2 regions of the Gordonia sp. Z-3 genome follow, and region 2 is predicted to be linked to the other one. Evidence: riboswitches for the same ligand, from Rfam matches in the RefSeq annotation. Region 2 holds a riboswitch; the other holds the start of a gene.

Region 1 (15,524 bases), on a different contig from region 2:
GAGCGCGAACGCCAGCACCCGGCCGTCGATCGTCTGGACTATCCCCGTCAACGAACTCACCCCGGTGAGGGTTCCCGTCTTCGCGCGTACCCATCCGGCGCCGGGATTGGTGTCCGGGTCGAAGCGGTCGGTCAGGGTGCCGGTGCCGCCGGCCACCGGCAGTCCGTCGAGCAACGACCGCATCAGCGGCTGCGACGGCCCGGCCGCCGCGCCCATCAGGGTGTCCAACACTCCGGCCGGCACCCGATTGGCGTACGACAGCCCCGACGCGTCGCGCAGGGTCACCGCCGACATGTCGAAGCCATGCCGGCTCAGCGAGCTCTCGATGGCGGCCACTCCGCCGGCGAGGCTCGCCGGGCCGCCCTGCGCGGTCGACAGTTCGACCGACAGCGTCTCGGCGAGCACGTTGTCGCTGAAGCGCATCATGTCGTTGACGCGCGTCACCAGCGGCGCCGACTGCACCTGCGCGATCACCTGTCCGCCGGTGGGCACGGTCTGCTCGGTGACGGGGGCGTCGACGCCGAGCGCCGCGGCCAGCGACTCCCCGGCGATGATGGCGGGGTCGGCGACGCGCGGCGAGTACTCGTCGAGCGGTTCTATGCGGGCGCCGTCGGCCATCAGCGATTCGATGGGCGCGATGTCGCCGCCGGCGATGTCACCGTCGTCCCAGGTGCTCTCCATCGACGGCCCGGTGTAGGCACTGGTGTCGACGGCCACCGAGGTGACGTCGATACCGGCCTTGCGGATCTGCGCGGCGAGGTCGGCGATGCGGGGGGCGCGCGTGTAGAAGGTGTCCGCGCCGGTCGGCTGCGCCGACAGGGTGGGATCGCCTGCGCCCTTCAGGATCACCTGTCCGCCGGGGCCGGCGACGACCGTGGTGGTGATCCGCTGATCGTGTGGCAGATCCAACAGTGCCGCGGCGGCGGTGAGGATCTTGGCGTTCGACGCCGGAACCCGCGGCTCGGTTGGCGAGTCCGACCAGAGCTGCTGCCCGGTGAGCGCATCGCTGATCTCCCCGGTGAACTCACCGAGTGCCGGGTCGGTGACCGCCTCTTCGATGGCCTGCCGCACCCCGGCGGGAGTGGGTTCGGGCGCGTTCGGCGGGACCGGGTTGATCTGCGGGTTCACCGCGATGGCGGCCGGCTGCGGCGGGATGCCGGGTGGCAGTTCCTCGGACGAGTCGATCTGCAGCGCGACGGCGACGGCGCCACCGCCGATGAGGGCCAGGATGACCACCGAGATCAGCGCCCACAGCACTCCTCGACGCGACCGCAGCGAACGACCCGACCTGCTGTCGGGCCTCGTCGATCCGAGCCGCACGCTCCGCCACCTCCGGTGATCGCCGTGGGGGTCGGGCCCCCATGTCCGCCTCACAGTATCGTTGAGGCGATCTGCGCAGGCGACTGCTCGTCGGCTGCCGTCACCACCAGCGACAAATGTGCCAGGAGGAACTGTGGAATTCGATGTGACCATCGAGATCCCGAAGGGTAGCCGCAACAAGTACGAGGTCGATCACGAGACCGGCAAGGTCTACCTCGACCGCTACCTGTACACGTCATTCGGCTACCCGGCCGACTACGGCTACATCGACGGCACCCTCGGTGAGGACGGCGACCCGTTGGACGCGCTGGTGCTGCTACCCGAGTCCGTCTACCCCGGTGTCATCGTCAAGTCCCGTGTGGTCGGCATGTACACCATGACCGACGAGGCCGGCGGCGACGACAAGCTGCTGTGCGTGCCCGCCGACGACGTGCGCTGGGACCACATCCAGGACATCTCCGACGTCAGCGAGTACGAGCTCGGCCCGATCTCCCACTTCTTCGAGCACTACAAGGACCTCGAGCCGGGCAAGGAAGTTCAGCCCGGTGGTTGGGTCGGCAAGGCCGAGGCCGAGAAGGTCGCCCAGCAGGCCATCGACCGCCTCGCCCAGCAGCCCCACGAGGCCAACGAGCCCTCTCGCGGCTGAGCAACCGCACCTTCCGCGGCTGAGCAACGGTCACCTTCCGCTGGCAACGCCACCAGCACGGCGGTCGAGTGGGCGTTGTTTTCCGTCGAGTGGGCATCGCTTCCAAGCAGAACCGCACGTTCTGCCGGAAGCCCGACGCCCACTCGACGGAAAACAGCGCCCACTCGACACGAAAAACGTGCTGGGCACGGTGCGAGCGTGACTTACGTTGCTTTCGCGGGCTCCGTGGTCGCGCCGACGGGCCGACCCGTCCGCAATGGCAGTTCCTTCCAGGTCACCGTCCCGATGATCGCGAATGCCGCCATGATCGACACGGCCAGGAACACGCTGTCCATCGAGTTCGCGAAGCCCTCCTTGATCGGGCGGGCGAGTTCCGGCGGTAGTTCCTGGATCACCGACGTGTCCGACATGACGTCCGACGACGCCGACGCCTGGCCGGGGTTCTGTGCCGCGGCAATGAGACCTTGCGCGAACTCACGGGTCTGCGGGTTGTCACTCTGCGCGGCCTGCGCCACCGCCGCCTGATACTCCGGCTGTGTGGCGGCCGAGCTCATCTCGTCGGCGATATTCGGCCCCATCAGGGAGAACAGCACCGAGAAGAACACCGCCACACCCATGGTGCCGCCGATCTGGCGGAAAAAGGTCGCGGTGCCCGTCGACAGGCCCATGTCCTTGGGCGGCAGGATGTTCTGCATCGCCAGCATGATCGGCTGCATCAGGTTGCCCAGGCCGAAGCCGATCAGCGCGGCGATGAGCATCACCAGATACAACGGGGTGTCCACGCCGACGAGGTGCATCAGGAATGCACCGACGGTGATGAGCACCGAACCGATGATCGGGAAGATCTTGTACCGCCCAGTGCGCGAGATCAGCTGACCGGACAGGATCGAACCGGTCATCAGGCCCAGCACCATCGGCAACATCTGCAGGCCGGCGACCATCGGACTCGATCCACGCAGCACCTGGTAGTACTGCGGCAACATCGAGATGCCGCCGAACATCGCGGCACCGACGATCACCGAGATCCCGATACCCTGCGAGAAGATCGGGTTCCGGAACACCCGTAGCGGGATCAGCGCCTCGTCGCCCATCCGGTTCTCGATCCAGATGAAGGCGGCGATGCCGACGACGCCCACCACGTAACACAGCCAGGCAGCTCCGGAGGTCCAGCCCCATTCGCGGCCCTGCTCGGCGACGATGAGCAGCGGCGCGACGGCGATGGCCAGGGCGGTGGCGCCCCAATAGTCTGTGCGGCCACCCTGTCCCTTCTGCTGGTCGTAGTTGAGGACCTTGTAGATCAGCACCAGCGCGGCAATCCCGATCGGCACGTTCACCAGGAAGACCCAGCGCCAGCCGGTGACGAACAGGATCGACGACTGTCCGGCGAAGAGACCACCGAGCACCGGACCCAGGACGCTGGAGGTACCGAACACCGCCAGGAAGTAGCCCTGGTACTTGGCACGCTCACGCGGCGGCACGATGTCACCGATGGTGGTCAATGCCAGCGTCATCAGGCCACCGGCGCCGAGGCCTTGGAAGGCACGGAAGGCCGCGAGTTCGTACATCGACGTCGCGATGCTGCACAGGAACGATCCGATCACGAAGATCGAGATGGCCACCATGAAGAACGGCTTGCGGCCGTACATGTCCGACAACTTGCCGTACAGCGGTGTGACGATGGTCGCCGTCACCAGGTAGGCGGTCGTCGCCCAGGCCTGCATGTCGTAACCGTTGAGGTCGTCGGCGATGGTCCGGATCGATGTCGACACGATCGTCTGGTCCAGCGCGGCCAGGAACATCGCGCTCATCAGGCCGGCCAGCACCGTCAGGATCTGACGGTGACTCAACCCGGCGCCGGCGACGTCGTCGTCGCGGGCCGTGGCCGTGGATTCTGTCATTTCTGTCCTTTCACAAGCGCTTCGAGCGAGCCGGATCCCGTCTTGGCGCATGGGGGTGCGATCACGGACTCGGCGGCGTCGACGAACCTGCCGAGCAAACCGACCAGGGTGCGCAGTTCGTCGTCACTCCAGTCCGACATGGCGTTGTCCATGGCTGTACGACGCACCGTCCGCATCGCCTCGACGCGGGCTCGGCCGTCGTCGGTGATCACGAGCTGGGTGGCGCGACCGTCGTCGGGGTCGGCTTCGCGGCGTACCAGGCCGAGATCGACGAGTTGGGCCACATAGCGACTCACCGTCGACGGGTCGGCGTTGAGGCTCTCGGCGAGTTCCCGTGACCGCATGGGCTGGCGGGCCAGGTGGAAGAGCGACTTGAAGGCGGCCGACTCGAACTCGCCGTCCGGTGTCTTGAACGTGGTGTGTGCCGCACGGTCGCGGATGCGGATGTATCGGGCGAGAGTGTCGAACAGCTCGTCGAGAGCTCCCTGGTCGAGCATCACGCCTCCTCGAGTTCTTTACTTTCCCTTTGCAATTAGTTGCGAACTGCAATTAGTTGCTGGACGCAAGTATGCGCGCGGATTCGTGGGAAGGCAAACCGTTACCTACGATCAGAAAACGTGACTCCTCAGCCGCCTCCCACATCGGGCAACCGTCCGCATTTCACCTCCATGCCCGATCTCGCCCTTCGCGATCTCGGGGGCGCGGTGGTCTGGACCAACGACGACCTATTCGCCGAGGCGCAGAACCTCATCAAGACGCCGGCGGCGCAGTACCAGCCGGCCACGTTCGGTCACAAAGGCCAGGTCTACGACGGCTGGGAGACCCGGCGACGGCGGCAGAGCGGGGTCGACCAGGCGATCGTCCGACTCGGCGCGCCCGGCGTCATCTACGGCGTGGTGGTCGACACGTCGTGGTTCAAGGGCAACTATCCACCGCACATCTCGGTGGAGGCCGCCGCAGTGGAAGGCGTCGTCTCGGTCGATCAACTACTCAACGACGTCGAGTGGGTCACGATCGTCGACAAGTCCCCCGCCGAGGGTGACACCCGCAACCCGTTCAAGGTCGATGCGAAGAACCGGTTCACGCACGTGCGACTGACGATGCATCCCGACGGCGGCGTGGCCCGCTTCCGCGTGCACGGTCGCGGAGTGCCCAACCCGCACTTCTTCCGCTACGGCCACTTCGATCTCGCCGCACTGGAGAACGGTGGCCTGATCACGGCCTGCTCCAACATGTTCTACAGCTCCCCCAACAATCTGCTGATGCCCGGACGCGCCCGCAACATGGGCGAGGGCTGGGAGACCTCGCGGCGCCGCGACGACGGCAACGACTGGGTCCAGGTCCGGCTGGCCGGGCGCGGCCAGGTCAGCCTCGTCGAACTCGACACCAGCTACTTCCTCGGCAACGCTCCCGGCGCGGCGACGGTCCGGGGTCGCGACGGCGAGAACGGCGAGTGGTTCGAGGTCCTGCCCCGCACCGAGCTGCAGCCCGACACCCGCCATCGCTTCGTCATCGACCTCGATCGTCCGATGACCGAGGCGCGCATGGACATCTACCCCGACGGTGGGATGGCGCGGTTCAAGCTGTACGGCACATTGACCGACGATGCGGAGGCCGAGCTCGTCGAGCAGTGGGAGCGTGGCGAGGCCTGAGCTTCGCGCGCATCTATCGCGCATCCGCGCATGTCGAGACGTGCGCGGATGCGCGCTCGGTGCGCGGATGTGTCAGGCCTGCAATCGGTGCAGCGCCTCCACCAAACGGTTGATGTCGTCTGCGCCGGTCCCCAGGCCGAAGCTCGCGCGCACCGCACCATCGGGAAAGCCGAGCCGTTGCAGCAGCGGATGTGCGCAGAACTTTCCGTCGCGCACGCCGATTCCCGCTGTGTCACTGAGATGTTCGGCGACTTCACGGGGCGCGTGACCGTCCACGACGAACCCGGCTATACCGACCCGGTCGGTCGAGTCGTCGAAGATCCGCAGCAGCTCGACGCCGGCGATCCCGGCCAGTCCGGCGTCGAGGCGACCCAACAGCTCCGCCTCATGCGTACCAATGGTCTCGAAGCCGATGCCGGCCAACGCCTCGCAGGCCGCCGCGATCGCGATGGCGCCCAGCACGTTCGGTGATCCCGCTTCGTGTCGAGCTGCGCCGCTGCGCCATTCGACACTCGCCGACGCTGCGTCGTCGAGGGTGACTGCCGCCGACGCACCGCCGCCGGCGAGGTACGGGTCGGCCGCGTCGAGCCAGTCCGCCCGGCCGATCAGCACCCCGGCGCCGAACGGCGCGTAAAGCTTGTGTCCGGAGAACACGAGGTAGTCGATACCGTGGCTGACCATCGACACCGGCCGGTGCGCGACGAGCTGGGCTGCATCGACCAGGATGCGGGCGCCGTGTCGGTGGGCCAGCGCGGCGAGCCGGCCGATCGGCAGCACTTCACCGGTCACATTGGACGCCGCGGTCACCGCCAGCAACGCAGCCGGCGCCGCCGCCAACTCCGCCTCCAGTGCAGCCAGGGTGCCCTCGATAGTCGACCGCGCCCGCACCACCCGCGAGCCCCCGGTGCGCTCGCGGGCCGTCCACGGCAACAGATTCGCGTGGTGCTCGATATCCAGGACGACGACATCGCCGCGGGTGGCCCGGGCGGCCAGATTGATCGCGTCGGTGGTGCCGCGAGTGAACACCACGGCGTCGTCGATCCGTCCGCGCACGAAGGCTCGTACCGACTCGCGGGCCGACTCGTACCTGACGGTGGTGACCTGCGAATGATGTCCGGCACCCCGATGGACGCTCGCGTACTGGCCGAGCGCGGCCTGCACGGCGCCGGCCACCGCGGCCAGCGCCGGCGCACTGGCCGCGTAGTCGAGGTTCACATAGCGCACCGACCCGCCTGAGCACAGAGGAACGTGCGCGGTGGCGCCGACGACCTCGGCCAGCGGCGGGATCGGGGTCGGCTGCGGGCACGCGGGCAGCGGCGCAGCCGCGAGTGACGTGATGAATGGGTCTGACAGCACAGTGGACATGAACGCTCCTAGGGAATCCGCACTTGCCGTGGCCACCTCGACCACAGCCGGGTCGTCACCCGGAGCACCCCACCGCGGAGGAGGGTTGCCGGCCAGCGAGCCGGGGCTTGTCACTGGCACTCATGACCCGCATCAACAGTCGCCCATCGGCCCCGGACGAGTCAATTTCCGATCAGCGTGCGCGAAACCCGGCGAGCCGCGCCGGTACCGTGAGGTCATGTCCACTTCCGACGGCGACGACCGCGAGGTGTTCGTGCTGTCCCGACCCCACGGCACCGTCCGCGCCCGTGGTCGTCGGCGTGCGTTCACCGACACCGCCGCCGCCCGCGCAGCCCTCTCCACGGGTGACGTTCGGGCCATCACCGGGGCAATCCCTTTCGACCCAGCCGACAATGCGACGCTCGTCGAACCAAAAGTCCTCGATGTGGACGCCGCACCGCTGACGCCGGTGCCGCCGACACCGCGCGAGGTTGTGTCCATGACGGCCCACCCCGATCCACGAACCCACCGCGACCGGGTGGTCGCAGCCATCAAACAGATCGCCGACGGCGTGGTCGACAAGGTGGTCCTCGCCCGCGCCGTCGACATCGTGATCGGGCAGCCGGTTGAGGTCACCGATCTGCTTGCCGCACTCGCGGGCGGCAATGTCGACCACAACGCCTTCGCCGTGGACGTAGGGGCCGTCATCGGCGACGATTCGTGGCTACTCGGCTCGAGCCCGGAAGTGTTGTTGCGCAAGACGGGTCAGGTCGTCACCTGCCGACCGTACGCAGGCTCGGCACGCCGATCCGCCGACCCTACCACGGACCGTGCGGCCGCCAAGGCACTCGCGTCGTCGTCGAAAGACCTCGCCGAGCACCGCTTCGTCGTCGATTACCTCCGCGACCGGCTCGCCCCGTTGAGTTCGGATCTGGATGCACCGTCGACCCCCGAGGTCCGCTCCACGGGCGAGATCTGGCACCTGGCGACACCCATCCGCGCGACGCTGCGTGATCCGTCGGTCACCGCGCTGGATCTCGCGGCGCTGCTCAGTCCCACCCCCGCGGTCTGTGGCACACCGAGTGATGTTGCCGCCCAGTTGATCCGCGATGTCGAAGACCCACGCGGGTTATACGGGGGCGCGGTCGGCTGGTGCGACGACGCCGGCGACGGCGAGTGGATGGTCACCATCCGATGCCTGCAGCTTGCCGCAGATCGCCACAGTCTGCGCACCTGGGCCGGCGGCGGGATCGTGGCCCAGTCCGACCCACAGGACGAACTCGACGAGACCACCGCCAAACTCGCGACCGTCCTCAACGCATTGGGTATAGCGCATGCCTGACGACTTCCTGATCGCCCACAACCCGGAGGAGGGTTCGTCGCTCCTCGATACGTCGCCCAGCGGTTGGGCTGACTCTCCGGTGATCGAGTAGGTCCGAGGCGCTAGCCGAGGGCCGTATCGAGATCAGGCCGCCGACTTCCTTACCCCAGCGCCCGATCGAGATCCGCGATCAGGTCGTCGACGCCCTCGAGCCCTACCGAAAGCCGCACCACCGAGTCGGTGACGCCGATGGCGGCTCGACCTTCCGGACCCATCGCACGATGGGTAGTGGTGGCCGGGTGGGTGATCAGCGACTTCGAGTCGCCGAGATTATTCGAGATGTCGATGACCCGTAGGCCGTTGAGCACCTCGAAGGCCCGCTTCTTGCCACCGACGCCGTCGCGGTCGGCGATCTCGAAGGTCACCACGGTGCCGCCGCCCGACATCTGCGCCTTGGCGAGTTCGTACTGCGGATGAGACTGCAGGAAGGGATATTTGACCCACGCCACCCGTGGATCGGCCTCCAGGAACTCGGCGATCCGCAACGCCGAGGCGACCGAGGCGTCCAACCGCAACCGCATCGTCTCGAGGCCCTTGAGCATCGTCCAGGCGTTGAACGGACTCAATGCCGGCCCGGTGTGGCGCATCAGGGTCTGCACCGGGCCGTCGATGTACTCCTGCTCGCCGAGTACCGCACCGCCCATCACGCGTCCCTGGCCGTCGATGTGTTTGGTCCCGGAGTAGACGATGACGTCGGCACCCATGTCGAGTCCGCGCTGCAGCAGCGGGGTGGCGAACACGTTGTCCAGCACCACCTTCGCGCCGGCGGCATGGGCCAGCTCGGTCACTGCCGCGACGTCGACGAGGGTCTGCATGGGGTTGGACGGGGTCTCGAAGAACACCGCCGTGGTGGGCGTCGACAGCGCATCGCGCCACTGGTCGAGGTCCTCGCCGTCGACGAACACCGTCTCCACACCCCAACGGGGCAGGATCTCGTTGCACACCACGAAGCACGAGCCGAACAGGCTGCGTGCGGCCACCAGGCGGTCACCGGCCTTCAGCAGCGCACCGAGCGCGACGAACACGGCGGCCATTCCGCTGGCGGTGGCGAAACACGCTTGCGCACCTTCGATCTGGCGCAGACGTTCCTGGAACATCTCGACTGTGGGGTTGCCGTAGCGGGAGTAGACGAAGCGCTCGTCCTCACCGGTGAACGCGCGTTCGGCGGCCTCCGCCGAGTCGTAGACGTAACCACTGGTCAGATACAGCGCCTCGGAGGTCTCGAAGAAACCCGACCGGTCGAGGCCGGCGCGCACCGCCAGCGTGTCGGCCGAAACACCTTCGGGCAGTTGCCGGCTCACGACTGCCGCCAGGGGAGGTTCTGCGCCCGCCAGCCCGCGTTGCCGCGATGGTCGTCGGAGTCCAGCCCACCTTCGAAGCCGTCGAGCACGTTGTAGGCCTTGCCGACCCCGTCTGCGGTCGCGGCCTCGGCCGCCCCGATGGACCGATGTCCGGACCGGCAGATGAAGATCACCTCGTCGTCATCGGCGATTCCCGCATCGCGCAACTGCGAGACGAACGCATCATTGTGGCGGCCGTCCGGGAAGGTGTTCCACTCGATGAACACCGTCTTCTTACCGATGACCTCGAGATCCGGCACACCCACAAACGCCCACTCGGCCCGGGTGCGGCAGTCCACCAGCACCGACTTGGGGTCGTTCTCCAGTTTCTTCCACGCCTCCAGGGGCGTGAGGTCACCCGCGTAGCTCACGACGTACACACCTTCCAGTCCCCGTCTTCTCGCACCACGACCACATCCGTGACCTGTTCTGAGTCCGGCGTCTCGTCGAAATGCCAATGTACCTGTGCGGTCGCCCGGTCACCGTTCACGGTGATGTCGGCGATCTCCGGGATCACGATCTGCCCGTTCTCCTCGAACGAGACCCGGTTCTGCTCGACGAATGTGTCCTTGTCCGGGAAGGTGTCGGAGGCGAGTTCCGCAGCGCATGTGGCCTCCCGGTAGCGCGTGTAATCCAACTCGTTGCGAGCGGTGTACGCATCGTTGACCGCATGCTGGATGTGCGCTTCGGTACTCATCCGGTCGTCGGCGGGACGGATCAGATACGAGATGCCGATGCCGATCGCGGCGATGGCCACCACACCCAGGGCCACCAGGAACGGCCACGCCGCCTTCCAGGTCGGCGCGGGCGTCGCCTGACCGTCGGAAGGTCCACCGGACTCCGAACGATCCTGATCACCCGCACGCTTGGCCATGGCGCGCAGTCTATCGACCGTCGTCAGACCCCCTGGCCGCGGCACCGGCCCGCCACAGGCGGTTAGGCTAGGGTACCCAACCCAATCGACGTGAGGGCTCCCATGAAGGCACATCGATCACTCCCCCGCACGGTGCGGATCGCGATCACGTCACTCGTGGCCGTCGCGGCGCTGTCGGTCGGGGCGTGCAGCGCACCCGATGAGGACGCCGCCGTATCGTCGTCGATGCCGGCCGCCGATCCCGGCGCCCTACCGGTGACCATCGACCACGAGTACGGCGCCACCACCATCACCGAGCAGCCTTCTCGCGTCGCGGCGATGGGTGTGGGCGACGCCGACACCTTGCTGGCATTGGGCATCACACCGACGACGATCGCGCCGTTCGCCGATCCGACCCAGCGCAGCACACCCTGGAACGCCGACCTGCTCGGCGACGCGGAGCCGGTGATCCTGCCGCAGGCCGCCGCAGAGTTCGGCAGTCAGATCCCGCTGGCCCTGCAGACCGATCCGGAGCTGGTCACCGCCGTCGGCGCCGCGCCGACCCGGGAGCAATACGACATTCTGTCGAAGGCGGTACCCACCATCACCCGCCCCGCCGAGTACCCCGATTGGCAGGTGCCGTGGGACGTGCAGACGACCCAGATCGGTCGCGCCGTGGGACTACCCGAACAGGCGCAGGCCAAGATCGACGAGACACAGGGATTCCTGGCCGACATCCGCGAACAGCATCCCGAATTCGCGGGCAAGACCGGCGTGGTGGTCACGGCCTCGCCCGACGGCGGTCTGTCGATCTATGCCGGCTCCGACGGCCGCGGGCAGACCCTCACCGACTACGGGCTCACGTTTCCGGAGTCACTGCAACCGGCCATCACCAACGGCTTCTACGGTTCGATCTCCGCCGAGAACATGTCCATGCTCAACGACGTGGACGTCGTGGTCGCGGTCGACTGGGACGGCGCCAACGATCGTCTGCGCAACGATCCGGCCTGGTCGCGGCTACCGGTGGTTACCAAGGGCCGCGTGGTCTACCTCGATCAGCAGGTGGGCAGTGCGATGTCGGTGCCCACTGTGCTCACCATCCCGTGGGTGGCCGAGCAGGCTGTCGAGCCGATCTCGGCGGCCGCACAGCGCTGACCACCGAGGACACAGGTGAGGTTTACCTCACAAGAGATTTTGGCCGACGACGATCAGCGCCTACCGTAGAAGGGATAGGCGCCGCGTCAGCGGCCACCGCCACCGACTTCTTCACCGGAAGTCACCGAGAGAGCCACGGAAAGCACCTATTCCATGAGTGACACCAGCCGCCCGTTGCGGGTTGCCATCGTCGGTGCAGGTCCCGCCGGGATCTACGCCGCCGACGCGTTGATGAAGTCCGACACCGCCAAGGACCGAGGCGTCAGTATCGACCTGTTCGAGCGCATGCCCGCACCATTCGGTCTGATCCGTTACGGCGTGGCACCGGATCATCCGCGTATCAAGGGCATCATCACGGCGCTGCACAAGGTGCTCGACAAGCCGCAGGTCCGCCTGATCGGCAACGTCGACTACGGCACCGACATCACACTGGAAGAACTCCGTGACCTCTACGACGCGGTGATCTTCTCCACCGGCGCCACCGACGACCGCGCGTTGGGCATCCCCGGCATCGACCTCGAGGGCAGCTACGGCGCCGCCCAGTTCGTCGCCTGGTACGACGGGCACCCCGACTTCCCGCGCACCTGGCCGCTGGATCAGGAGAAGGTCGCCGTCATCGGTGTCGGCAACGTCGCCCTCGACGTCGCGCGCGTGCTGGCCAAGACCGGCGACGAACTGCTGCCCACCGAGATCCCCGCCAACGTCTACGAGGGCCTCAAGGCCAACAAGGCCGTCGAGGTGCACGTGTTCGGGCGTCGCGGACCGGCGCAGGCGAAGTTCACCCCGCTCGAACTCAAGGAACTCGACCACTCCCCGAACATCGAGGTCATCGTCGCACCCGAGGACATCGAGTACGACGAGGGTTCGGCAGTGGCCCGCCGCGGGTCCAAGATCACCGACCAGGTCGCCACGATCATCGAGAACTACGCCATCCGCGACCCCAAGCAGGGCGCGATCCACAAGCTCTACCTGCACTTCTTTGAGAATCCGGTGGAGATCCTCGGCGAGGACGGCAAGGTCGTCGGCCTGCGCACCGAGCGCACCCAGCTCGACGGCACCGGCAACGTCAAGCCGACCGGCAAGCACACCGACTGGGAGATCGGCGCGGTCTACCGTGCTGTCGGCTACCTGTCGGACAACCTGCCGCAGATCCCGTTCGACCACCAGGCAGGCGTGATCCCGAACGAGGCCGGACGCGTGTTCGACGAGGGCAGCCAACTCACCGGCATCTACACCACCGGCTGGGTCAAACGCGGCCCGGTCGGCCTGATCGGTCACACGAAGGGCGACGCCAACGAAACCGTCGACTGCATTCTCGAGGACATGACCAACGGCGCTCTGCTCTCGCCGAGCCGTCCGTCCGAGGACGCCCTCATCGAGATCCTCGAGGCCAAGAGCATCCCGTTCACTACCTGGGACGGCTGGTACCGCCTCGACGAGCACGAGCGCGCCCTGGGCGCCGCCGAAGGCCGCGAACGCGTCAAGGTCGTCGAGCGCGAGGACATGCTCGCCGCCAGCGAGCCCGACAAGGTCGCCCGCCCCTCCAGCTGAGTCCCGAGCGTTGGCGAGTCACCTCGCCAACGCGCTCAGCACGGCAGCCGACAGAACCCAAAAAATCACCGAGAGAACCCACCCGCACAAGTTCGCGGGCCGGTCATCACAGACCGTGGTTCTCTCGGTGATTTTTTGGGTTCTGTCGGCGCGAAACCGGGTTCTGTCGGCGCGAAACCGGGTTCTGTCGGCGCGAAACCGGGTGCCGTCGGCGCTACCCAGCGCCGACGGCGGGAGACCTAGCTACCGGTGGGCGGGGTCTGCTGGCCCGGGTTGTCCATCCGGCGGAAGTTCTGCCAGTAGCCGAAGTTGTTGGTCAGGTTCTCGGCCTCGTTGGCGAAGGTGAAGCCGGAGATCGACGACGGGAAGCAGCCGAACCAACGGGTCTCGATCGGACGGACCCAGCGGTTACCGTTCCACTTGGACATCGACTCACCCGGCTTGAGTTCCTTGACGCGCACCGACGCGCCGTTGATCTCGTTGAGGATGACGTTGTGCATGGTGGTGTCACCGATGTTGCGGACCGTCATCCAGCGGTACATGTACCAGGCCTGATTCCACGGCTGGCCCCACTGACCGAAATGGCATTCGATGCCTCCCAGGATCTGCAGATCACCCGGAGTCGCGGCCTGTGCCGGCGCAGTGCCTGCCAGCGAACCTGCCGCGATGCCGACCGTGGCCAGCACGGCTGCCCCCGCACGCTTGAGTGATGCTCTCATCGCCCTCTCCTCTGTTGTCTTCTCGACTGTTGTCTTCTCGATTGCTTCGACTTCTCGATTGCTTCGACTTCTCGACGAGTTGCGCCTGTCGACGCAACGTCCGTGCGACGTGTTGTCTCTGCGACGTGTGGTGTGACTATCGGCCCGCGCCTGCCGAATCGTTACGCACTGCTCAGCATCTTCACAGTCATGAGCGTGATTCGTTATACAACGGATATTGGAACGTTTGGCCCTGACATCGGGGGCGGGAAAGGTTGGTAAGGTAACCCTTTGTGCGTCGAATGACCGGGATTGTGCTGCTCACCGCGGTTCTCGTGGTGGCGCTGCTCGCGTCGGTCGCCATCGGCACCCGCCAACTCGGCTTGAGCGAGGTTCTCGACGCGATCCAGGCCGGCGGCTGGCCACATCTGGCCCTCGCCGACTTCCACGGGGTGCCGTGGCTGGTGCTGGAATCGCCCACTCCCCCGCCCGGCGCCGACGACGTGTACGGCATCGTCTGGGACCTCCGTTTCCCGCGTACGGTGCTCGGCCTGATCGTGGGCCTCGCGATCGGCGCGGCCGGCGCGCTGGCCCAGGGCCACACCCGCAACCCGCTCGCCGATCCCGGCATGTTGGGAGTGAACGCCGGCGCGGCGTGCGCGGTGGTGGTCGGCGTCTACGTGCTCGGCATCCAGAGTCCGATCGCCTACATGGCCTTCGGTCTGCTGGGCGCCCTGATTGCCGCGAGTGCGGTGTTCGGCCTGTCCGCATTGTCCGGTGCGAGCCCGCTGACACTGGTGCTGGCCGGCACCGGACTGTCGGCGCTGCTACTCGCCATCACTTCGGGAATCGTGCTCACCGACAGCGTCACGTTGGATGCCTGGCGGTTCTGGAACGTCGGCGCCACCACCGGCCGCGGCCTCGACGTGTTCTCGGCGAGTCTGCCGTTCATCGTCCTCGGACTGATCCTGGCGCTGGGCAGCGGCTACTTCCTCAACGTGCTCAGCCTCGGCGAGGACATGACCAAGGCGCTGGGCTCGCGGGTGGTGTTGATCCGATCCGTCGGCATCCTCACCATCACGCTGCTCATCGGTGCCGCGACGGCCGCCTGCGGCCCCATCGTCTTCCTCGGCCTGGTGGTCCCGCACATCTCCCGCGCGATCGTCGGCCCCGACTATCGCTGGATAGTGCCCTACTCGGCGTTGCTCGGTGCGATCCTCATCTTGGTGTGTGACATCCTGGGCCGCGTCATCGCCCGGCCCGGCGAGATCCAGGTCGGTGTGGTGCTCGCGCTGGTCGGGGCACCGTTCCTGATCGCGCTGGTGCGTCGACGGAAGTTGGTGAGCGTATGACCGTCGACGTCGCGCCGCAGCCGCCGGCCCCCGAACCCGACCAGACCACCGCCGGTCAGCGGCGGGCCACCCGGCGCGTTGTGCGGATCGGACCGTCGTCGTGGGTGATTCGGCCGCGCATGCTGACGGTGGGATTCGTGGGCGCCGCGATCACCGTGCTGCTGTTCCTGCTCAGCGTCGGTGTCAGCGATTACCCGATGGGGCCGTTCGATGTCGCGCGCGTCCTGCTCGGCGGCGGAACCCGCATCGAGAACGTGGTGGTCTTCGACGTCTCGCTGCCCCGCGCGCTCGTCTCCCTGCTGGTGGGCTTCGGCTTCGGCATGGCCGGCGCGTT
Region 2 (15,524 bases):
CAGCCTTGCCGATTCCCGCCGAGCCGCCGGTGATCAGGATGTTCTTGCCGACCAGCGGCCCGCGTGGATCCTGGCGCCGATGTCGTGCGGGGTCGAGGTGTTCGGCCCAGTAGGACCACAGCCGTGGCCCGTACTCCTCGAGGTCGGGCAGCGTGATGCCGAGACCGTGCAGAACGGTGGCAGTGGCGTCCGCACGGAAGTCCGCGGTCAGTGCGACGGTGTCCAGCAGCGCCGGCGGGACACCCTGCTGGGTGGCCAGTAGATCGCGGCCGACCCGCAGCGGACCGGTTCCCGCCAACCGCAGCATCGGTTCGACCATGGCGTTCGGCACCACGGTGTGCCCGCGCGGTCCGTCGAATCCCGGTGCGATCGCGTTGTACATGTCGGTGATCGTCCGTCGCCGTGGGTCGGCGAGGTGATGGACGAGGCCGCTGTGTTCCGGATCGAGCGCGCACAGCGCGACGAGCGAGGCGACCACATAGTCGACCGGGACGATGTTGGTGTTTCCCAGATCGGGCATCGGCAGTGGCAGCGACGAGGGCAGCGCGCCGAGCAGTTGCAGGTGGCCGAAGAAGTAGTAGGGTCCGTCGACCTTGTCCATCTCACCGGTACGGGAGTCGCCGACCACCACCGACGGACGATAGATGCGCCAGCGCAACCCTTCTCGGTTGCGAACCAGACGCTCGGCCTCGAACTTGGTGCGGTGATACGGCGTGGGGAACCCCTGACCGGTGTCGAAGTCGTCCTCGGTGTAGGTGCCGCGATGATCGCCGGCCACCGCGATAGACGAGACATGGTGCAGAAGCGCGTCGGCGGCCATCGCGAAGTCGGCCACGCGTGCGGTGCCCTCGACGTTGGCGGTGTGCTGCACATCGGCGTCCGCGGTCATGTCGTAGATGGCCGCGAGATGGATGACGTGATCGATGTCGGGCAGTTCGTCGGCGTCGAGGCCGAGTCCGGCAGCAGTGAGATCGCCGACCACCGGCAGGACGCGTCCCGTGCTGTCGGCGGAGGCCAGGAATTCGCTGAACCGCGACAGCGTCGCGCCCCGTACCAGCGCGATGATCCGTGTGTCGGACTCGACGGCCAGGAGGCGTTCGATGACCCGACGGCCGATGAAGCCGGAACCGCCGGTGATGAAGTACGTCGTCATGGGTATGGATCCGATCTCGAGGGGATACTGGACCAGGCGATGAGTTCTTACTTCACGGTAAGAACGCTGTTGATAGACAGGGTGACACTTACATTGACGAATGGCAACATCGGTGAACACGCATGTCGGCCCGAGGTCGACGCCGATCGTCGCGGCATCGACGACCTGGTGGCCGCGGCGTTCGGCCGTCGGGCGGAAGCGGATCTGGTCAGCGCGCTGAGGCGCGACCGCGCCGCCTGGATTCCGCAGCTGTCGTTCGTGGCCGTCGACGACGCAGACTGCGTCGCGGCGTACGCGCTGTTGACGCGCTGCCGGGTGGGCGACCGGGCGGCACTGGCGCTGGCGCCGTGCGCGGTGTGGCCGTCGATGCAGAACTCCGGACTCGGGACACTGGTCACGCGAGCTGCGCTCGACGCCGCACGTGGGCGGGTCGAGGCCGGCGCCGAGGAGAACCTCGTCGTGGTCCTCGGGCATCCGGGGTTCTATCCGCGATTCGGATTCCGGCGCGCGTCGGAGGTCGGCGTCGCCGCGCCGTTCGAGGTCCCCGACGAGGCGCTGATGTTTCTGGCTCTCGACCCGACCCGTTCGACGCCCGCGGGGATGATCGACTATCCGCCCGCCTTCGGGGTGTGAGTCCGCGCTTGATTCATCGAACGCATGTTCGATAAACTCCCTCGGTGGGTTGGGATCAAGGACCGCCGACATGGTCGGAGATGGAGCGGGTGCTCTCCGGTCGTGCGCCGGACGGACGACGTCCGGGCGAGGCCTTCGGTCCCGGTGACAACGCCGGTGACGGCAACGACAGTCCGGCGTGGTCGCGCAAGCGGGGGGCCTACCGCGCCGACGGGGTCGAACGGGGCCGATCGTCGGTGCCATTCGCCGAACTGCATGCGCACAGCGCCTACAGCTTCCTCGATGGTGCCTCGATGCCCGAGGAGATGGTGGAGGAGGCGCAACGTCTCGGCCTGTCCGCACTGGCCCTGACCGATCACGACGGTTTCTACGGGATCGTGCGATTCGCCGAGGCGGCACGCGAATTCGAGCTGCCCACGGTGTTCGGTGCCGAACTCTCCCTGGAACCCGACGCCGCGCGGACCGGCGTCCCTGATCCGCCGGGTGAGCATCTGCTGGTACTCGCCCGTGACAGCGAAGGATATCGGCGGCTGTCGCGGACCATCGCCGACGCGCACATGCGTGCGGGGGAGAAGGGGTTGCTGCGCTATGACTCCGATGCCCTGCCGGACATGGCAGGTGGACACTGGTTGATCCTCACCGGATGCCGGAAAGGAGCGGTGCGCCGCGCGTTGGATCGGGGTGGTCCGCAGGCGGCGCGAGATGCGCTGGCCGGGCTGGTGCAGCGGTACGGGGTCGATGACGTCGTCGTGGAACTCACCGCGCAGGGGTTGCCCGACGACGATGAACGCAACGCGGTCCTGGCCGGGTTGGCCGGCGAGTTCGGGCTGGCGACGGTGGCGACCACCGGTGCGCATTTCGCCGGTCCGCGGCGACGTCGACTGGCCACGGCCGTTGCCGCGGTCCGTGCCCGCACCGATATCGAGACCATCGACGGCTGGCTGCCGGGGGTGGGCGGAGCACATCTACGCAGCGGCGACGAGATGGCCCGGTTGCTGCCGGGCCACCCGGAGGCCATCGACAACGCGGTCGGTCTGGCGACCGACTGCGCGTTCCGGCTCGGTCTGATCGCGCCGCAGCTACCGCCGTTCGATGTACCCGCCGGGCACACCGAGAACAGCTGGTTGCGGGAGAAGGCGATGGCCGGGGCGTTGCGTCGCTACGGCCCGCCGAGTGCTCATCCGCAGGCTTACCGGCAGATCGAGCACGAACTCGCCATCATCGAGACCCTCACCTTCCCGGGTTATTTCCTGGTGGTCGCCGACATCGTCGATTTCTGCAAGGCCAACGACATCCTGTGTCAGGGCCGTGGCAGCGCGGCGAACTCCGCGGTCTGCTATGCCCTCGGGATCACCAATGTCGATCCGGTGGCCAACAAGTTGCTGTTCGAGCGGTTTCTCGCGCCGGAGCGGGACGGTCCGCCGGATATCGACGTGGACATCGAATCCGACCGCCGCGAAGAGGCGATTCAGTACGTCTACCGCCGATACGGTCGCGACTACAGCGCGCAGGTCGCCAACGTCATCACCTATCGCGGTAAGTCCGCCGTTCGGGACATGTCGCGGGCACTGGGATATGCGACCGGCCAGCAGGACGCCTGGAGTCGCGCGCCCGACGAGGCGCCTGCCGACGTCACCCGACTCGCCGGCGAAATCCTGGGTATGCCAAGACATCTGGGTATCCACTCGGGTGGGATGGTGATCTGTGACCGGCCGATCGCCGACGTGTGTCCCACGGAGTGGGCGCGGATGGCCGACCGCAGTGTCCTGCAGTGGGACAAGGACGACTGCGCCGCGATCGGTCTGGTGAAATTCGATCTGCTCGGTCTGGGGATGCTCTCGGCGTTGCATTACGCGATCGATCTGGTGGCCGAGCACAAGGGGATCGAGGTCGACCTCGCCACACTCGACCTCACCGAGCCCGAGGTGTACGAGATGCTCTGTCGCGCAGATTCGGTCGGCGTCTTCCAGGTGGAGTCGCGTGCTCAGATGGCCACCCTGCCGCGGCTGCGACCGCGTACCTTCTACGACCTGGTGGTGGAGGTCGCGCTGATCCGTCCCGGTCCCATCCAGGGTGGGTCGGTGCACCCCTACATCCGGCGCCGCAATGGTGCCGAGGAACCCACCGTCGAACATCCGTCGATGCGTAAGGCGCTCGACCGGACCCTGGGGGTGCCGTTGTTCCAGGAGCAGCTGATGCAGTTGGCGGTCGATGTGGCCGGATTCGACGCGTCGGAGGCCGACCAGTTGCGGCGTGCGATGGGGTCCAAGCGCTCACCGGAACGGATGGAGCGGCTGCGTCGGCGGTTCTACGCCGGGATGCAGGAACTGCACGGGATCACCGGGGAGATGGCCGACCGCATCTTCGAGAAGATGGCGGCATTCGCGAATTTCGGTTTCCCGGAGAGTCATTCGCAGAGCTTTGCGTCGCTGGTGTTCTATTCGTCGTGGTTCAAGCTGCACCATCCGGCCGCGTTCTGCGCGGCGCTGCTACGGGCGCAGCCGATGGGTTTCTACTCGCCGCAATCGCTGGTCGCCGATGCCCGGCGTCACGGTGTGCGGGTTCATCGACCCGACATCAACAGGTCGTTGGCGCATGCGACCCTGGAGAACGCGGGCCTCGAGGTCCGTCTGGGTCTGGGTGGAGTGCGTGGCGTCGGTGCCGACGTTGCCGACCGGATCGTCGAATGTCGCACTCGAGAAGGGGATTTCGCCGACATCGCGGATGTTTCCCGGCGGGCCGGTCTGACGGTCGCGCAACTCGAGGGGCTCGCCGGTGCAGATGCGTTCGGCTGTTTCGGGATGAGTCGGCGGCAAGCGCTCTGGGAGGCCGGGGCGGCCGCGACGGTCCGCTCGGATCAACTGCCACTCGAGGCGGCTGCCCCCACGCCGACGCTTCCGGGGCTTTCGGATGTGGAACTCGCGGCCACCGACGCGTGGGCCACCGGGATCACCCCGACGTCGTATCCGACCCAGTTCCTGCGGCCGCGGTTGGCGGCGATGGGCGTGATCCCCGCGGATGGTCTTTTGACGGTCGCCGACGGTTCGCGCGTCCTGGTGGCCGGTGCGGTGACTCATCGACAGCGTCCGGCCACCGCGTCCGGCGTGACGTTCATCAACCTGGAGGACGAAACCGGAATGGTCAATGTGGTGTGCTCGGTCGGGCTGTGGACGCGGCACCGGAATCTGGCACACTCGGCCTCGGCGTTGCTGATCCGGGGCACCGTGCAGAATGCCGAGGGGGCGGTGACGGTGGTGGCAGAGCGTTTGCAGCGCTTGGATCTTCGAGTGGGAACACGTTCGCGTGACTGGCACTGACACATACTGGCCCGAGGATGGAAGTAGGGAAACCGTCATGGGGAAACAGATCGTGGTGACCGTGAAGCCGGGCAGCCGCAAAGGGCCGTTGGTGGAGACGAATCCGGCGGGATCGATGACCGTCTACGTGCGCGAGCCGGCAGCGGAGGGACGGGCCAACAAGGCGGTCGCCGAGATCCTCGCCGACCATCTCAGGGTGCCCAAAAGTCGCATCGCACTCGTGGGCGGCGCGACATCGCGCACCAAACGGTTCCGCATCGACTGAGGTGCGCGCCGCGTCCCTCACACCGCGCCGGTGAACCCGTTCTGCCGCCAGGCCTCGTACACGACGATGCTGGCGGCGTTGGCCAGGTTGTGCGACCGACGACCGTCGAGCATCGGAATCCGCAGACGGTCGGTGATCTGCGGTTGGTCGAGGACGTCGTCGGACAGGCCGGTCGGCTCGGGACCGAACAGCAACACGTCGCCGGGCCGATAGTCGACGTCGGTGTGATAGCGCGAGGTGTGGGCGGTGAATGCGAACACCCGTTCCGGCTGCAGCGTCTCCCATGCCGCCGTCAGATCGGGATGTACTGTCACGGTCGCCATCTCGTGGTAGTCGAGTCCGGCTCGTTTCACCTGTGCATCGGACATGTCGAATCCCAGCGGCTCGATGAGGTGCAACTCGCACCCCGTGTTGGCGGCCAGCCGGATCGCGTTGCCGGTATTCGGCGGAATGCACGGCTGATAGAACATGATGCGGAACATGATCGGCGAGTCTAGCCAGTGTCGCGAGTCCAGAACTTCTGGCCGCAGCTTCTGCTTCCGGTCGCAGTTTAGGCCCCAAGCCGGAACCCGGAACTGCGGCCAAAACGGTTACGGGTCGAGCGTGAAGGGGGTGTTGGCGCCGCAGAGGACCACGCACAGTGTGGTGTCTGGTGCGGCGGTGACCTGGCCGGTGCAGATGGCGGCGACCGCAGACGCGGTGCCGTGTTCCACCAGGATCCGGTAGTCGGTCCACAGCATCCGACGAGCCGCGATCAGGTCGGCATCCGACACCGTCACGCTGGTCACCTCGCGGCCGGCGATCGTGGCCCAGCAGATGTCGCCGAGGCGGGTGGCACCCAGGGAATCGGCCGCGACACTGTCCAGCTCCACCGGTACCGGTCGGCCGGCGTCGATGGCCTGGTGCAGACACGACGCCCCGATCGGTTCGACCCCGACCATCCGGTCACCGGGTCCCGTCGCGGCGGTCATGCCGCCGAGCAGTCCGCCCCCACCGACACAGACCACGCAGGTCAGCGGACCGTCCACGTCCTCGGCGAGCTCGAGACCGATGGTCCCGGCACCGGCAACGATGTCGGGCAGGTCATAGGCGTGCAGTGCCGGCGCACCGGAGCGCCGGATCATCTGCGCAGCCGCGTCGGCCGCGTCCTGGTAGCGCCGACCGATCAAATGAACATCAGCGCCCAACGCTCGCAGCCGCTCCACTTTCACCGTCGGCGCGGTCTCGGGGATTACAACGGTGCAGCGGCAACCGGCGATCCGGCCCGCCCAGGCCGCGCCGATCGCGGCATTGCCGCCCGAGGCCACCAGCACGCCGGCATCGTCGAGTCGTCCATCGTTTGCGGCATGCAGGACCGCGTTGAGGCTGCCGCGCGCCTTGAAGCACCCGCCGAGCTGCAGATACTCCAGCTTGATGACCACCTCGACGGGCCCGTCCACCGTGGGCAGTGCAGTTCGAAGCGTCGGCGTGCGCCGCAGATGCCCCGCGATCCGGTCTTGTGCCGCGATGACATCGGCTCGGGTCACGGCGTCGTTCGACATCGGATGAGTGTCCACGTCCGGTCACGCTAGTCGGAGTGGAACAATGGTCTCCCGTGACCGCGATACGACTAGACGGCAAGGCCACTCGCGACGAGATCTTCACCGACCTCGGAGCCCGCGTGGAGAAGTTGCGGGCCGCCGGCATCACCCCGGGCCTCGGCACGGTCCTCGTCGGTGACCACCCCGGATCGCAGTCGTATGTGAAGGGCAAGCACTCCGACTGCGCGCGGATCGGGGTGGCCTCGATCCGCAAGGACCTGCCGGCGGACGCGACAACCGAGGAACTCAACGCGGCCATCGACGATCTCAACGCCGATCCGGCATGTACCGGCTACATCGTGCAGTTGCCCTTGCCGCGGCACCTCGACGAGAACGCGGCACTCGAGCGGATCGATCCCGACAAGGACGCCGACGGTCTGCATCCCATCAACCTCGGGCGACTGGTTCTCGGCAAGGAGGCGACGCTGCCGTGTACGCCGCGCGGCGTCGTGCATCTGCTGCGGCGATACGACATCCCGATCGCCGGGGCGCGGGTCACCGTGATCGGGCGCGGCGTCACCATCGGTCGCCCGATCGGGCTGTTGCTGACCCGCCGCAGTGAGAACGCCACTGTCACGCTCTGTCACACCGGCACGCGTGACCTCGCGGCGGAAGTTGCCCGCGCCGACATCGTCGTGGCCGCCGCCGGCGTGCCGCACCTGATCACCGCGGACATGGTGAAGCCGGGTGCCGCCGTCATCGACGTGGGCGTCAGCCGCACGGATGCCGGACTCACCGGCGATGTGGCTCCCGACGTATGGGAGGTGGCCGGACACGTGTCGCCCAACCCCGGTGGCGTCGGGCCGCTGACTCGCGCGTTTTTGCTGGTCAATGTGGTGGAACGGGCAGAGGCGCAGCTGGCCGAACGGGCCCGGGTGGGAACGTCGGGGTGACGCCGGCCGACCGGGACCCTACGGCCCGCGGCTCCGTCACCAGGGTCCGGCGTGGCCGCAACGCAGCGCGGTTGCGCCGCTACCTGGTGCAGATTCCGTACTTCGTCGTGTTGCTCGGTCTGCTCGCCGCAGCGGTGCTCGTGTTGTTCGACCGCTGGCGTCGCGGCGCTTTCGTCTTCGGGTCGGTCTTGCTGCTCGGTGCCGTGTTACGTGCCTTCATTCCAACCTCAAGAGTGGGATTGTTGCAGGTCAGAAGTAAATTCTTTGACGTCGCCGTGATGGCGTCGGTGGGCTCGCTGATCTTGTGGCTGGCGACGTCCATCGATCCGTTGGGCACAGATTGATTACAATAGAGATCAACATGTGACCTGACGGCCCCCGACCGGGGACAACACAGCTGGAGAAAACGCATCACTTCGACGATCACCACCGACGACTCGACCACCGCCGACACCTACACGTCGATGGGTGTGTCCGCAGGCGAGGGCATGATCCATTTCGTCCTGCTCACCCGCGACGACGTGGGTCGCAACGTGGTCGACACCCGGGTCATCGACATCGATCGAAGCGACGGCCTCGACATGGCGGGTCGCGTGAACGCCGGCATTGACCTCATGCTCACCGCTGCCCGGGACGCCGGTCGGCGTGTCGGACCCATCGGCGTTGCAGCGCGCACCGCCAAGCAGCGGCGCGATCTGGCCTCGCGGGGCAGCGGTCCGCGTCGTCAGATCCATCTCGTCGACGAGGGCGACGCTGTGGTGGCCTATCTGTCGGCAAGCGGGCGAATCGACCGCTACGCGTCGGTCGTGGTGGCCGATTGCGGTGATACGGGGATGTCGCTCTACACCGTGGATCCGTCCTCGCAACGCATCTCGGCGCCGATGCGCTCGCGTGCGCTGGCCGGCCGTGACGTGGACCGGGCGCTCGTGGCCGAGCTGACCGCTGAAGACACCCACCGCGACAGTCACCTGGCGCGCGGCCGTCGCAGCGCACTCCTCGCGGCCTGCCGCGCCGCCAAAGAAGAGGTCACTCCGCACGGTGACGATTCGGTCGTGCTGGCCGAAGGCCGCGGTCATCCTCGCCTCACCAGCGCCGTGATGGAGCGGGCTCTCGCTCCGATGGTCGCCGAGGCCCGTGCGGTGATCACGCGCTATCTGTCCGAGAGTGCGGTGCGTGACGCCCGCCCGGAAGCCGTCGTGCTGGTCGGTGGCATCGCGAATCTGCCGGCCGTGCGTGCCATGCTCGACACGGCCCGCGTCGAGGTGGTGGTGCCCGACGCCCCGGAACTCGCGGCATCGGTCGGCGCGGCGATTGCGGCCCGGGCACAAACCTCGGCGGCAACCTCGCGATTGGCGTTCATCGGTGGGCGGCGCAACCGGGAATGGCTCTCGGCCACTCCGCTGGCGGTGGTGGGGGCGATCCTCGCGGCTGCGACGATGACGATCTATGCGGTGAGTTCATCGTTGGCGGGTCACAACGCCCCGGCGCCGTCACCGATACCGCCGGTCGCCACATCCATCGAGTCGGAGACGTCCACGACGACCGCCCAGACGTCGAGCACCACCACCGCCGCCGCACCGGCGCCGCGGACCCCGCAGCTCCAACCTGAACCGATGGTGCCGACGACGCAGCAGCCGCAACCGCGGTGGGACGAATCGCCGGGATGGGCGACCACGGAACTGCCGCCGACCGCAGAGTCGGGCCCCGCCACGTCGACACCGACACGCACGCTGCTGCCGTATCCGCTGCCGTCGTTGCCGTGGCCGCCGGGCACCCGCCCCACCCCGACCCTGCCGGAGTTCATCCCACCGGGACTGCTGCCGCAGTCGTCCACGCAGGCGCCACCCGCAGCACCGGTGACGCCGACCACGACGACGCCGGCACCGCGGCGCGCGGCTCCGGAGGATGCGGCGCCGGTGTCCACGACCACACCGACCACGACAACGCCGACCCCGGTCCGGTAGCGCCGATCAGGCCGACCGCCATCGGGTCGGGTCGGGTCTCAGGTTCGGGCGATCTCTGCCGTGCGCTTGAGAAGGTCACTGATCGCGTCGAATTCGGTCAGGAAACCGTCGTGACCGTTGTCGGAGTGCAGCACCTGCAGACCCCCGACGCAGTTGCCGAGTTGCTCGGCGAGTTCTTCCTGCAGCCGTATCGGATACAGGCGGTCCGACGCGATCCCACCGACGATCACCGGAACCTGGCAGGCACCCAGGACGTCCTCGACGCGGCCCCGGTTGCGGCCGACGTCGTGATGGTTGAGCACCTCGCTGAGTACGACGTAGCTGCCGGCGTCGAAGCGTTGGGTCAGCTTGTCCGCCTGATGCTGCAGGTAACTGTCGGCGGAGTAGCGACCACCGTGCAGGGGTTGTTCGTCGGCCTGGGGATGGTTGGCGAAGCGACGATCGAGTTCCACCTCACCCCGATAGGTGAGATGGGCGATCCGCCGGGCCACACCCAGTCCGGCGGTGGGAGCACGGCCCGTGCGGTGATAATCGCCGTTCTGCCATGCGGGATCAGCCTGGATCGCGGCGATCTGAGTGGTCTGGGTGCCGATCTGATCGGCAGTCGCCCGGGCCCCGACCGCGAGCACCAGTGCGCTGCGCACCATCTCCGGATATTCGATGGCCCACTCGAGCGCCCGCGCGCCGCCCATCGACCCGCCGACCACCGAGCCGATTCCGGTGATCCCCAGGTGATCCATCAGGATTCGTTCGGCGCGAACCTGATCGAGCACCGTGATCTGCGGAAAGCGAGAGCCCCACGGCCGCCCGTCCGGGGCCGGCGATGCAGGTCCGGTGGAGCCGCGACATCCGCCGAGCACGTTGGCCGAGATGACACACCATTCGTCGGTGTCGATGGCGAGTCCGGGGCCGATCAGCCCGTCCCACCATCCAGCGGTCGGGTGCTCGTCGTCGGCGGGGCCGGTGACGTGTGAGTCACCGGTCAGCGCGTGCAGGGTGAGGATGACGTTGTCGCGGGTGGGCGACAATGTCCCCCAGCGCTGGAAGGCCAGGGTGACATCGTCGAGCCGTTGGCCGTTGTCGAGAGATACCGCACCGATGCGGACACTGGACATCGCCCCGTCCGGCATCTGCTCCCAGTCGGGGCGATCAGCGGGCTGGGTTTGCGGTTCGATACTCACCGACACAATTCACTCACTCTTCGTCACACTCGATAGTCGACGCATTGGCCTGTTGTCACATGAATGCTGTTGTCCCACACATCACTTGGCAGCAGCAAACCCCAGTTCCAGGTCGGTGATGATGTCGTCGATGCCCTCGATACCCACTGCCAGCCGCACCAGACCAGGGGTGACGCCGGCGTCGATCTGCTCCTGCGGGGCCAGTTGGCTGTGGGTGGTGGAGGCGGGGTGGATCACCAGTGATCGCACATCACCGATATTGGCCACGTGACTGTGCAACGTCAGTGCGTCCACGAACTTCTTACCCGCATCCACGCCGCCGGTGATCTCGAAACTGACGATGGCGCCCTGCCCCTTCGGCAGTAGCTTCTGGGCGCGGTCGTACCAGGGCGACGACGACAGACCCGCGTAGGCGACCGACTCCACCTGCGCGTGCCCCTCCAGGAAATCGGCCACGCGACGTGCGTTGCTCACGTGGCGTTCGATGCGCAGACTCAGCGTCTCCAGTCCCTGCGCCAACAGGAAAGCGTTGAACGGAGAGATCGCCGCGCCGGTGTCGCGTAGCCACTGGACCCTGGCCTTCAGGGCGAACGCCGGGGCGCCGAGGTCGGCGAACACGGCGCCGTGATAGCTGGGGTCCGGTGTAGTGAAGCCCGGGAAGAGATCGACGCCGTCGCGCTGTACCCGCCAGTCGAAGGTACCGCCGTCCACGATGACACCGCCGATCGCGGTGCCGTGGCCGCCGATGTACTTGGTGGCCGAATGCACCACGATGTCCGCGCCGTGGGCGAGTGGGTTCAGCAGGTAGGGCGTCGCGACCGTGTTGTCGACGATCAGCGGGAGGCTGTTCCGGTGTGCGACCTCGGCGATGCCTTCGATGTCGAGGATCTCGTTGTTCGGATTGGAGATGGTCTCACCGAACACTGCCCGGGTGTTGTCCTTGATGGCCGCCTGCCAGGAGTCCAGATCCTCGGAATCATCGACGAAGGACACCTCGATGCCGAGCTTGGGCAACGTGTAGTGGAACAGGTTGAATGTGCCGCCGTAGAGCCGTGGGCTGGAGACCACGTGGCCACCGGTCTCGACGATGTTCAAGATGGAATACGTCTCGGCGGCCTGACCCGACGCGAGCAGGAGAGCGGCGACGCCACCTTCGAGTGCAGCGATTCGCTGTTCCACCGCATCCTGGGTCGGGTTCATCATCCGGGTGTAGATGTTGCCCGGTTCGGCGAGCCCGAAGAGGTTCGCGGCGTGTTGGGTGTCGTTGAAGACGTACGACGTCGTCTGGTACACGGGCAATGCCCGTGCGTTGGTGGTGGGATCCGCCGTCTGCCCGGCGTGGATCTGTTTGGTCTCGAAGCTCCAGTTCGCCGTGGGGTCGACGGCGTCGGAGCCAGTGGCGTCAGACATGACCATGTCCTACTTTCTGCGGTCGGCAGGGTGCGACGACCCTGGTGGGGTCCGACCTTCGGACCCGCGCTTGCCTCGGAACGCATCCGCATTCCTCAACCCGGTCATCACCCGGAGCACCCCACCGCGGTTGGAGGGTTGCCGATCAGCGAGCCGGGGCTTGACGCTGATGCTCATGACCTGGCGTCAAGGATATAGCACGCCCCTGCGCGACTGAGAACCGTGTTGTTCGCGGTGATCGGAACACGCCTGGATCGGCAGGTCACAAAATGAGAACAACTGTCGTCCGAAAGGATGAACTTCGGCCGCAGTGCGACTGAAACCCCAGGTGAGAGTCGTTAGTCTAACGAACGATGATGCGGTCTTTGAGATCGCGGATCTAGGCTGTCGCCAGCCCAGGCCCTGCGACGAGAAGAGATCTGATGCCTGCTCGGTGCCGTTCGGCACACCGGATGACGGTCGTGCTCGTTGCCATGGCGGGTGCTCTCGCGGTGGCTGCCGCGTACTGCCTTCCGGCTGGCGTGGCCCGGGCGGATTCGGACGACGACTACGACTGTGGTGCGGGCGCCGTGATCATCGTCGGCGGGACGAATGACCCGGACGCGGCGAACATGATCGGCGTCAAGCAACGGTTCAGCGGCACCGGAATCGATGACACGCCCGGGACCGCCGACGACTCGCGCTACGCGGACGCTCCCTACAAAGTGATCAACGCCGACTATCCGACGACGCTGTGGCCGCTCGGCGCCGCGGGCTATGACGACAGCGTGACGCAGGGCAACGCTGCGACGAAGCAGGCGATCGCGCGCTACCAGTATCACTGTGACACGCCGGTGGTGGTCGCCGGCTACTCGCAGGGTGCGCGGGTGGCCGGCGACGTCCTCTCCGACATCGGCAACGACCGCGACGACAAGGTCGTGCTGCTCGACGAGCACGGGAACCCGGAGCTCGACGACGAGGGCGAACCGATCGTCGTCGACATCAGTACCGACGGCCTGTCCGGCGAGCTCTACGCCGATCCCCGGCGGGTGGGGGACAAGACCGGCCGTGGCATCGAACTCTCACTGATCGGCGTGATCCCCGGACTCACCATGAGCGGCGCCCGAGAGGGCCATGGCAACCGGGGTTTCGGGGAGCTCGAGGACGCGGTGGTCTCGGTTTGCGTCGAGGGCGACCCCATCTGCGACCTGCCCGACCCGCTATACGACCCCATCGGGACCGTCGACGGCCTGGTCGGCTATTTCACCAAGCACGGTCTGTACAACTGGCAGATGTATCGCGATCCCACCGAACCGGTATGGAACACGGGACGCGCGGTCGATTGCGGAGCCGACCAAACCGACTGCATCGCCGAGGCGGACTCGGCCATCATCGGCGTCATCCGCGATGGTGCCGAGACGATCGGGCTCGACGGTACGAGGATCCGCGATGTCCTCGCCGATCGGTGGACCGTCGATCTGCCCTATGGGATCGAGCTGTCCAACCTGCAACCGGTGGTCCGCGTCGTCCAGGACGTCCTGCCGCCGCTGCCGAACGTCGGCTACGGCGGCTATCTTCCCGATCTGTTGGTGTTCGAGAAGATCCTCAATGGAGTGGTCGAACGGGCACCCGACGATGTCAAGGAGGGCGTCGCCGCCCTGGCCGCCAGCGCCAAGAGCATCGTGCTGATCCCCGCCAACTTCGTGAAGTACTGGGCCGGCGAGATCATCGGACCGCTGCCGACCCGCAGCACGGTCGTGGGTCCGCACGTCACGGAAGAGAGCGCCGACGATGCGCCCCGACAGGTCACCTTCTTGCGTGCGATGTCGCAGGTGACGGACATCGAGTCCGAGGCGGTGGGCCCCGAACGCCCGACGCCCTCGGAGTCCGGGGCCGTTACGTCGGCAGTGGCACCTGACTCGGGGCCTGAATCGTCACCGAGCGCTACGCCACCGAACGCTACGCCACCGAGCTGGCCGACGACGGCCGGCAGCTCGACGGCCACCTCGGTCCGCCGCACGCCGACGAGTCCGTCCACGACGGCCGACACTTCGCCCCCGTCGTCTCCGACGACACCGCCCGCCTCCTCGTCGGGCACGGCTTCCTCGACGGCCGAGGTGCCGGCACCGATCGAGACGGACACGTCCGACCCGGACACCCCGACCGCGGAGAACACCGATCAAGACGACGGCGAGGGCGACAGCAGAACCGAGCCCGGCCCCGCGACGGGCGTGACCGGCACCGGATCGGGCTCCGGCTCGTCCAAGGTCGATACGTCGGACGGCGACAGTCCGGAGGACGACGAGTAGCCGCGCACCCGTGTGAACGAACTCACGCCCGGCTCGGGGAATCACGTCCGGGGAGGCCGTGGTTGGTGACGGAGTGTCTTCAGCCCCTGCCGATTCCGCAGCCCTGACCGTCGCCGACCGCGCGCCGGTTCCCCCGTCGGTGCGGCGGTGGGCCATCATCGCGCTGGCACTGGGCGGCTTCGGGATCGGTACCACCGAGTTCGTGGCGATGGGATTGTTGCCCAACATCGCCGGCACCCTGGGGATCAGTGAGCCCACCGCCGGTCACGTCATCTCGGCGTATGCCCTCGGGGTGGTGGTCGGAGCCCCGTTGATCGCTGCGCTCACTGCCCGCGTCCCGCGCCGGACCTTGCTCATCGGTCTCATGGTCGCGTTCACCGTCGGCAACCTCGTGACGGTGCTGGCACCGAGTTACGGCCTGTTGATGGCCGCGCGCTCTGTCGCCGGTCTGCCGCACGGCGCCTACTTCGGGGTGGCGGCTCTGGTCGCCGCGCACCTGGCCGGCCCGCGTGATCGTGCCAAGGCAGTGGGCAAGGTGATGCTCGGGTTGTCGGTGGCCAATGTCGCGGGTGTGCCGATGGCCACCTGGCTCGGTGAATCGCTGGGTTGGCGTTCGGCGTTCGCACTGGTGGTGGTCATCGGTCTGGCGACGATCGTGGCGCTGATGCGCAGCCTTCCGCCGCTGGCCGACATGCGGGTGACCAATCCCATGACCGAATTGGGCGCACTGGCCCGGCCGCAGGTGTGGTTCACCCTGCTGATCGGCGTGGTCGGGTTCGGCGGCATGTTCGCCTACTACACGTACTTGAACTCGGCGCTGACCACGGTGGCGGGTGTGCC

What was found. A riboswitch is a leader RNA that binds a small molecule or an ion and turns the genes downstream of it on or off. The one in region 2 is predicted to bind S-adenosylmethionine.
Region 1: another riboswitch for S-adenosylmethionine. It lies ahead of VX037_RS16540 (aminotransferase class V-fold PLP-dependent enzyme); the one in region 2 lies ahead of VX037_RS10220 (bifunctional o-acetylhomoserine/o-acetylserine sulfhydrylase).

Annotation. Positions count from the first base shown of each region.
Region 1 is NZ_JAZARS010000014.1:32,087-47,610, forward strand. It holds gene dacB (D-alanyl-D-alanine carboxypeptidase/D-alanyl-D-alanine endopeptidase) at 1-1,320, opposite strand, end outside; gene VX037_RS16520 (inorganic diphosphatase) at 1,454-1,966, shown strand; gene VX037_RS16525 (MDR family MFS transporter) at 2,170-3,864, opposite strand; gene VX037_RS16530 (MarR family winged helix-turn-helix transcriptional regulator) at 3,861-4,361, opposite strand; gene alc (allantoicase) at 4,533-5,516, shown strand; gene VX037_RS16540 (aminotransferase class V-fold PLP-dependent enzyme) at 5,589-6,881, opposite strand; SAM riboswitch class IV at 6,896-7,009, opposite strand; gene VX037_RS16545 (isochorismate synthase) at 7,099-8,202, shown strand; gene VX037_RS16550 (O-succinylhomoserine sulfhydrylase) at 8,343-9,542, opposite strand; gene VX037_RS16555 (rhodanese-like domain-containing protein) at 9,539-9,952, opposite strand; gene VX037_RS16560 (Rv0361 family membrane protein) at 9,949-10,455, opposite strand; gene VX037_RS16565 (ABC transporter substrate-binding protein) at 10,558-11,589, shown strand; gene VX037_RS16570 (FAD-dependent oxidoreductase) at 11,743-13,140, shown strand; gene VX037_RS16575 (hypothetical protein) at 13,380-13,859, opposite strand; gene VX037_RS16580 (FecCD family ABC transporter permease) at 14,141-15,190, shown strand; gene VX037_RS16585 (FecCD family ABC transporter permease) at 15,187-15,524, shown strand, end outside.
Region 2 is NZ_JAZARS010000007.1:163,113-178,636, reverse strand. It holds gene VX037_RS10270 (SDR family oxidoreductase) at 1-1,153, opposite strand, end outside; gene VX037_RS10265 (GNAT family N-acetyltransferase) at 1,247-1,786, shown strand; gene VX037_RS10260 (error-prone DNA polymerase) at 1,831-5,103, shown strand; gene VX037_RS10255 (DUF167 domain-containing protein) at 5,141-5,368, shown strand; gene VX037_RS10250 (tRNA (cytidine(34)-2'-O)-methyltransferase) at 5,386-5,850, opposite strand; gene VX037_RS10245 (serine/threonine dehydratase) at 5,959-6,909, opposite strand; gene VX037_RS10240 (bifunctional methylenetetrahydrofolate dehydrogenase/methenyltetrahydrofolate cyclohydrolase) at 6,963-7,841, shown strand; gene VX037_RS10235 (DUF3017 domain-containing protein) at 7,838-8,185, shown strand; gene VX037_RS10230 (Hsp70 family protein) at 8,306-9,805, shown strand; gene metX (homoserine O-acetyltransferase MetX) at 9,844-10,992, opposite strand; gene VX037_RS10220 (bifunctional o-acetylhomoserine/o-acetylserine sulfhydrylase) at 11,068-12,396, opposite strand; SAM riboswitch class IV at 12,458-12,577, opposite strand; gene VX037_RS10215 (cutinase family protein) at 12,819-14,684, shown strand; gene VX037_RS10210 (MFS transporter) at 14,788-15,524, shown strand, end outside.